DNA from 2 places in the Enterococcus faecium genome. Region 1 is predicted to be linked to the other one. Evidence: predicted binding sites of a transcription regulator. Region 1 holds the regulator's gene; the other holds the start of a gene.
The links. Region 1 encodes HrcA, which represses chaperone genes, less so after heat shock. Its sites were predicted from a motif close to TTAGCACTCNNNNNNNNNGAGTGCTAA; they were not measured.
Positions count from the first base shown of each region.

Region 2: the regulator HrcA is predicted to act here: its motif matches at 1,596-1,622, upstream of groES (co-chaperone GroES).

Region 1 is NZ_CP118955.1:1,015,533-1,020,002, reverse strand. Features, by position in the region: gene dnaK (molecular chaperone DnaK) at 1-860, opposite strand, end outside; gene grpE (nucleotide exchange factor GrpE) at 911-1,474, opposite strand; gene hrcA (heat-inducible transcriptional repressor HrcA) at 1,568-2,611, opposite strand; gene hemW (radical SAM family heme chaperone HemW) at 2,846-4,012, opposite strand; gene PYW34_RS04850 (adenosine deaminase) at 4,028-4,255, opposite strand.
Region 2 is NZ_CP118955.1:2,121,846-2,126,315, forward strand. Features, by position in the region: gene groL (chaperonin GroEL) at 1-1,226, opposite strand, end outside; gene groES (co-chaperone GroES) at 1,277-1,561, opposite strand; gene PYW34_RS10350 (CPBP family intramembrane glutamic endopeptidase) at 1,786-2,448, shown strand; gene PYW34_RS10355 (PTS sugar transporter subunit IIC) at 2,524-3,816, opposite strand; gene PYW34_RS10360 (NAD(P)-dependent oxidoreductase) at 3,986-4,470, shown strand, end outside.

The DNA of each region.
Region 1 (4,470 bases):
GTACGTTCTACTAAGTCAGCTGTTAATTCATCAAATTTTGCACGTGTCAATGTCATTTCCAAATGCAATGGTCCAGATTCTCCTGCTGTGATAAATGGCAAGCTGATTTGTGTGCTTGATACGCCAGATAAATCTTTTTTCGCTTTTTCAGCAGCGTCTTTCAAGCGTTGTAAAGCCATTTTGTCTTGAGACAAGTCAATGCTGTTTTCTTTTTTGAATTCTGCTACCATGTAGTCGATGATTTTGTTATCAAAGTCGTCCCCACCTAGATGGTTGTCGCCAGCTGTTGACAATACATCAAAGACACCGTCTCCTAGTTCAAGGATAGATACGTCAAAAGTACCGCCACCAAGGTCGAATACTAAGATTTTTTCGTCGCGATCTGTTTTATCTAAACCATAGGCAAGAGCAGCTGCAGTTGGTTCATTGACGATACGTTCTACTTCTAGACCAGCGATCTTACCAGCATCTTTTGTTGCTTGACGTTGTGCATCATTAAAGTAAGCTGGCACAGTGATAACTGCTTTTTCGACTTTTTCACCTAAATAGTCTTCTGCGAATCCTTTGATATATTGAAGGATCATTGCTGAGATTTCTTGTGGTGTATATGATTTACCTTCTACATCTACTTTGTAACCTGCTTCACCGATATGGCGTTTGATTGATGAAATCGTATTTGGGTTTGTCACAGCTTGACGTTTTGCAACTTCCCCTACTTGGATTTCTCCATTTTTGAATGATACAACAGAAGGTGTTGTACGGTTTCCTTCTGGGTTAGCGATGATTTTTGCTTCGTTTCCTTCCAATACTGCTACTGCAGAGTTAGTCGTACCTAAGTCAATACCGATAATTTTACTCATAATTAACGTCTCCTTCTTTAATTGAAAGTGTAAGTTTTATATCCGCACAATTATTGTGCAACAATGACCATAGTTGGTCTTAACACGCGATCATGTAATTTGTAGCCTTCTTGTAGTACTTCTACAATCGTATCGGCTGGTGTATCTTCAGTCGCTGGAACAGTTTGTACTGCTTGATGAAGATTAGGATCAAAGGCTTCTCCTTTAGCAGGGATTTTTTCAATTCCTTCTTCTTCCAGTGCGTTACGCAAACTTTCCAAGACCATTTCCACGCCTTTTTTCAAACCTGCCCCTTGATCATCTGACACTTCTGTGGCTAATGCACGTTCCAGGTTGTCAATTGATGGAAGTAATTTTTTGGCTAAATCTTGTGAACGGTATTTTTGTAATTGCTCACGCTCATTTTTTCCTCGATTTGCCATATTTGCGATTTCAGCACGAGCCCGCAAGTATCTATCTTCCATTTCTTCTAACTCAGCTTTTAATTTCGCTGTTTCGAATTCTTCCGCTTCAGCTTCTGAAATACCCGAATCTTCTGCAGCTTCGACATCGATTTCCGGTTCTGGCTGAGCATCTGTCATTTCTTTATCTAGTTCTTCTTGATTTTCTTTCACGATACAGTCTTCCTTTCATTATTCAGTCAGCTGTTTGATTGCTCTTACTAAGAAAGAGAGAACGATCAGCTGCAAATAGCTTCGTTATTCACATTACGAGTTTGACAAGTCAAGCGAGCGGTAATAATCAGCAAGTTTAGCTGCTAGTTCTCTTCGATAAACATCGACTAGACCGAACATCCGAGAATAAGGCATACTAGTAGGCCCTAACAAGGCTATTGTACCTCTTCCATGACCATCTATCTCGTAACTTGCTTGAATCATACTCATATTCTGCAATAAATCATTGCCTAATTCAGCACCAATCTTGATATGAATATTGCTATCCATCGGAGTGATCATTTGTGTAAGTCCGTCTGAGTCTTTCATAAAAGAAAACATCGATTTGAACTGATCAAGATCTTGACGGGGCTCATAATCCAAGAGATTCATTTGTCCACTGACATAAACCTTTTCTTCAAAAACATGACCAAGAACGGTGTCAAATAACTGAGACATCCCTTCTGTCGTCTGGAAATATTTATGAAGAATCATCGGAATCTCCGTACGAAGTTTATGGTACACCGTCATCAGAGGATCTCCGACTAGACGGTCGTTTACAATCTGTACCATTTTTTCTAGTTCCTGACTTCCCATATATTCGGGAAGAGTGAACACTTGGCTTTCTACATTCCCCATATCTGTTACGACGATAGCAATAATCTGTCGATTATTCAAGGGTACGATACGAAAGCCAGTCAGTCGGCGGTCTTTTATTTCAGGTCCCAATGAAAAAGTCGTATAGCTTGTCAGCTCAGATAATATCTCAGCAGATTGCTTAATAATCTCATTGATTTCATGAAATTCTCTGCCTAGAGACTGACGAATCAGCAGCAAATCATCTTCTGCTACGCGAGCAGGTTTTAACAAATGATCCACGTAATAACGATAGCCTAAAGCAGATGGAATCCGCCCAGAAGAAGAGTGAGTCTTCAACAGCAATCCTTCATCTTCTAATGCTTTCATATCATTGCGAATCGTTGCTGAGCTGGCCTTGACTCCCTCAGACATTAATGTTTTGGAACCAACGGGCACGCCACTACTCGTATAGTGTTGGATGATCAGACGTAAAATGTCGTTTTGTCGCTTTGTTAACATCTTCCTCACCTCTCATTAGCACTCATATATTCTAAGTGCTAATTCACTTATAAATATAGCAAGAAGCCCTTCTCCTGTCAAGAGAAAGACTCCATTTTTTAGCACTCTAAACACAAGAGTGCTAATTCTAAATAATTGATGTAAATCCAGTTATATCAATACTTCAATACCTCATTGTCAAACTTTCTAAACTTTTTCTTTTCAAGTTTCGATAAAAAACAAATATTCTTCAAACTATTTTTCAAATAAAAAGCGCTCAAACACATTGTTCCCCAAAAAAGTCCCTCTTGGTGTCAAATAAACACGGTCTTCTTCATTAACAAGTAACCCTTCTTGCTCTAATTCCCTTAGCACATCACCGTACACCGATTCAATTGTTTTTTGATAGCGATCATAGAAATGTTTTTTAGTAATCCCTGTTTTTTTTCTTAGTCCTAAGAACATTTCTTCTTCTATTTGATTTTTTCGTGTCAATTTTTCTTCTTCCAATACCGGGCGTTCATTTGCTCGTAATGGGCGTAAATAGTGTTGGATCGGTCCTTTGTTGCGGTAACGAATATCTCCAAGATAACCGCTAGCACCAGCTCCAAACCCAAAATAGTGGTCATTGTTCCAGTACATGAGGTTATGTTGAGATTCATGTCCGGAGAGCCCAAAGTTACTTATTTCATATTGGTGACGTCCATGCTTTTCCATTGCTTCAATCGTCTCTTCAAACATTCTGGTTTCCGTTTCCTGATCAGGCAGTTCGAGTCTTCCTTGTCGTACCCAGTTCATGAACATTGTTTTGTTTTCGAGGATCAATGAGTACAAAGAATAGTGAGGCAGATCCAAAGCCAAAGCTTTTTCCAAAGTATCCCGATATCCTTCTAGTGTTTGTCCCGGTAATGCATAAATCAAATCGATGCTTACATTGGTAAAATTTTCTGCTTCTAAAAATTGCATTGTTTGATACACATCTTCTGCAGTATGTTTACGTCCAATTTTTTTCAATAAGCGATTGTCAAATGTCTGCACTCCCATGGATAAACGATTGACGCCATAGTTTTTCATCACTTGAAGTTTTTCACGGGTCAAATCACCAGGATTCGCTTCTACAGTAAACTCATTACCATTTTGAAAAGGCAGGATCTCTCTAGCACCTGATAATAGTCGATCAAGTTGTTTAGCAGATAAAGAAGTTGGTGTTCCGCCTCCTACATAAAGTGTTTCCAAATTCGCTGTAGGATGACTTTCCAGCATTAATCTCATTTCATTCAGCAGCATTTCCACATACTCATCTACTGGCTGCCCTTCTAAAAAAACTTTATTAAAGTCACAGTAATAGCAGATATGCTCGCAAAATGGGATATGAATGTACGCAGAAACCTTGTTTTCTGCGGGATTTATTGTTTCTATCATTGAAATTCTTTCTCCTTACGTCGAAAAGTCGTGCCTGTTTTCGACCTTCTTAAAATCGCGTTCAAGCACCAACTCATTGAAATAAGCCGCATATTTAGAATCAAGGAAACCTAGCTCTAAAAATGCTTGCTTATTGTCATCGGAGCTACACGGTGCTTTTACAGCCTCTCGATAAACGGTAATCGCAAAGCTGACCTTCGGCATTAAGTCAAAATCTGCAAAAATATGAAAAGCTATTTTCACAGATTCCTCCTTAAGTGCTCAGACCACAACGCTTTGCTTACAACCTCTCATATACGCATACTAAACGTATTTGGCGAACAAATCCACTAAAAAATCCAAGAATCGACTTCTTGGATGATTTTTTTACACTCATGATTCTTCCTAAACAATTTTGTCCTTATTTTATTCATAAAAAAATCTAGTCAAATCTCTCACTTCAAGAGTTTTAACTAGAT
Region 2 (4,470 bases), 1.1 Mb from region 1:
ATTCCTTCTTCTACTGCGGCACGTGTAGCATTCAATGCATCTTCAATGCGTAATTTTAATTCTTTCAATTCTGTTTCAGTAGCTGCACCAACTTTAACAACAGCTACACCACCTGCTAATTTAGCTAAGCGTTCTTGTAATTTTTCGCGGTCAAAATCAGAAGTTGTTTCAGCAATTTGGTTTTTGATCAATTGCACACGAGCTTCGATTGCTTCTTTTTCTCCAGAACCTTCTACGATCGTTGTATTGTCTTTATCTACAACAACTTTAGAAGCATTTCCTAAGTTTTCGATTGTTGCATCTTTCAATTCTAAACCTAGATCGTCAGTAATTACTGTACCACCTGTCAAAATAGCGATATCTTCAAGCATTGCTTTACGACGATCGCCGAAACCAGGAGCTTTTACAGCTACTACGTTGAATGTTCCACGGATTTTGTTCAATACAAGAGTTGGCAATGCTTCACCATCTACATCGTCAGCAATAATCAACAATGGACGTGATTGTTGCAAGATTTGTTCTAACAATGGCAGAATATCTTGGATGTTAGAGATTTTTTTGTCTGTGATCAAGATATATGGGTTTTCTAGAACAGCTTCCATTTTGTCGTTATCTGTTACCATATATTGTGATAAGTAACCACGATCAAACTGCATACCTTCTACAACATCTAGTTCTGTTTCGATCCCTTTTGATTCTTCGATTGTGATGACACCGTCGTTTCCAACTTTTTCCATTGCATCAGCAATCAAATGTCCAACTTTATCAGAACCCGAAGAAACAGCTGCTACTTGTGCAATGGCTTCTTTTGAATCAACAACAGTTGAGATATTATGCAATTCTTCGACTGCTGCTTTTGTTGCCAATTCGATCCCGCGACGAATGCCTAGAGGATTAGCACCTGCAGTTACGTTTTTTAAACCTTCGCGAACGATTGCTTGTGTCAGAACAGTTGCTGTCGTTGTACCGTCTCCTGCAATATCATTTGTTTTTGATGCTACTTCTGATACAAGTTTTGCACCCATGTTTTCAAAATGATCTTCTAATTCGATTTCTTTTGCGATCGTCACACCATCATTTGTGATCAATGGAGAGCCGTAAGATTTTTCTAGTACGACATTTCGGCCTTTAGGTCCTAATGTTACTTTCACTGTATCTGCTAATTTATCTACCCCGCGTAACATAGCTGCGCGTGCGTCTTCTGCAAATTTCAATTCTTTTGCCATGATTGATTCACCTCATTGATTATTTTTGATTATTTTTTTATCTTCCAAATTTACTCAACAATCGCCATGATATCTTTTCCTGCGACGATCAGATATTCTTTTCCTTCGTATTTTACTTCTGTACCGGCGTATTTTTCGAACATAACTTGGTCGCCTGCTTTTACAGCGGCAGGAACTTTTTCACCGTTTTCTAACAAACGGCCTTCACCGACTGCAACAACTGTCCCAGTTTGGGGTTTCTCTTTAGCAGCAGAAGCTAAAACGATTCCTCCGACAGTTTTTTCTTCTTCTTTTGCGACTTCGATAATGACGCGATCACCTAATGGTTTTAACACGATAAATCCCTCCGATAACTCTTTTTTTAATCTGTTAGCACTCTTAACCTTCGAGTGCTAACCTACATTTTTAATAATACTCATTCTCCCTCTTTTTTGCAAGCTTTTAAATCAAAGAAAAGAAATTTTATTCTGACAGCTGCTTATTGAAATTATGATATAATTGAAATCAATCGATATAAGCTTGCCTTGCATGCTTGTTATCCCTTAAAAGGAGGAATTACATGTCTTTAAAAAAATATAGCTTCCTCAGCATTTTTTGCTATGGTCTAATTTTTATCTCACCCTTGATCCTAGCTTCGATAGGACTTGTAAAATCTACGTCTGAATTGATCACAGCAACTGCAGTCATGTATATACTAGGCGCCGTTGTCCTAGCTATTTTTTATTTTAAGCAACGTGAACCCTTAGCGATCGAATCAGCGGTAAAAAAAGCTTCTGCTCCAAAGATTGTTATTTATGGATTGGTTGGAATCTTTGTCGCATTGATTCTGCAAAGCATCGCTGTCATGTTAGAATCTGTATTGTTTGGCAAAGCAACCCCTTCCGAGAATACACAAAATATCATCCAGATGATCATGGAAGCACCCGCTTTTATTTTGGCGACAACTGTTGCTGGACCCATCATGGAAGAGTTCGTATTCCGCCGCAGTATACTGGGGATCATCAGTCGATATTCAAATTTTTGGGTCGGAGCAGTGATCAGCTCTTTGCTGTTTGCGTTTGCTCATAATGATGGTCATCTGCTAATCTACTTTTTCCTAGGTTTCTTCTTCAGCCTAGAGTACAAAGCAACTGGTCGGATCTGGACATCGATGATCACACACGTAGGAATGAACACATTAGTTGTTCTTGTTCAATTAGCTGTCCAAAAAGGGCTAGTATAAACATGACTATAAATACTCCTGTCATCCTAGATTGGTGATTTTCCCAATCTAAAGCGACAGGAGTATTTTTGTTTTTTAGTCGTTCATCTTTTCTGCTGCTCCATCATTTTTTGTCTGTCTTTCCTTTTTGCAGTTTGCAGAATCTATTTTTTTCAAAAATGGGAAATAAATGAAAAAACTAATTGACAACACGATACCTTGTAAAATCGCTGCAGGCACTCCGCCTACTAAGAAACCCGAGAGGATCGGCGGTGTTGTCCAAGGGACTTGGACTGCTGTAAATAAAGGAACGAATCCAAAATATAAAGCGGAATAGGTAATCAATCCTGAAACGACCGGTGCGAAAATAAAAGGAACAGCCATCATCGGGTTCATCACGATCGGTGTGGAAAAAATAATTGATTCATTGATGTTGAAAAAGGCTGGTAAAAGAGCAAGATTTCCTAATTCTCTGTATTTCTTCGATTTCGCAAAAACCGTCATAAAAAATACAGCCCCTAACGTCAATCCAGCACCCGTAACCGTCATGAACTGATCGAGAAATTGCTGAGTAACGATATGTCCGCCATTTGCCACCGTCAACTCTTGTCCTGAGGCTAAGATTTCTGCATTTGCTAATGAATTCGCTTGCAAGACGGGACTAACCAACCCATTGACCATCGCAGATCCATGAAGACCAAATAACCATAAAAACGGAACAAAAAAACCTAATAAAAGCACACCAAACAACGTGTCTATGAACGATTGAATGGGAAGCTGGACATATGTCCATACTCCTTGAACAACAGTCATTCTGAACAAATGTTGAAAAACCGCTGAACCGATAAGCGTAAAAGTGACTATAACAATGATTGGAATCAATGAAGTAAAAGACTGCCAAACATTTTCAGGTATCTTCTCTCTTTGCTTCCACCCTTTCGCAAGTCTTACTAAACGTGCATAGCCCCATCCGATGATGAGCCCAGTTGTAACTGCTCCTAGTATCCCTTCAGCACCTGTCCAGACAGTATCTATCTGAGTATTTAGTGGCTGAATAAGCAGTAGATAAGCAGACAAGGCTGTTATGCCGACTGGTAAGCGATCGATGTCTTCTTCTTTTGCATAAGCGTATGCAATGGCAAAAACGATCCAAAAGGCTATCACATCAAATGTAGCCTGGTATACTTGTGTAAAATACATAGAAAATCCTGTTTTGTCTATCCACTGAGCGATGTAATCCACAGGAAAATGAGCAAATAAGAAAAACAGCGAGCCAACAATAATTATTGGGATCGTGTAAGTCATTCCATTACGCAAAGCAGTTAAGGGTCTAAGATTCACAACAGATGTTATCATTGGTAAAAAGGCACGATCTAACCACTCTTTCATTTCTTATCTCCTTCAACTTCTATTTTTATCAATCAGTTTTCTTAATTTAACTATACCCAATGATCACGAACCATGAAAGGAATGCGCACTGAGCTTTTCAAAAATCGGATTCTTTGACGAATATTCAGCAACTGCTTACAATGGACAGGAATAAAAAAGGAGGTTTTTTATGAAAATTGCACTCATTGGAGCTACTGGCCATGCAGGTTCATTTATTTTAGACGAAGCATTGTCCAGAGATTTAGACGTGACGGCAATCGTGCGTCATCCAGAAAAATTGCCATCAGATGTTCCGTTTATACAAAAGGATTTATTTGAGTTGACAACTACTGATCTTGCATCTTTTGATGTTGTCGTTGATGCTTTCAACGCTCCCAAAGGAAAAGAAGAAATGCATCAAACTTCTTTGTCCCATTTGATTGAGATGCTTGAAGGAACCGATACACGCTTAATTGTCGTTGGGGGTGCCTCTTCGTTATTCTTAGATACAGAAAAGACGACTCGTATGATTGACCAAGTACCTAAAAATGCACCCTTCTATCCAACAGCTTTCAATATGTACGAAGGATTGTTAAAATTGAAACAATCTAAAAATCTACATTGGACTTATATCAGTCCAGCTTCTTTATTTGATCCACATGGCAAACGTACAGG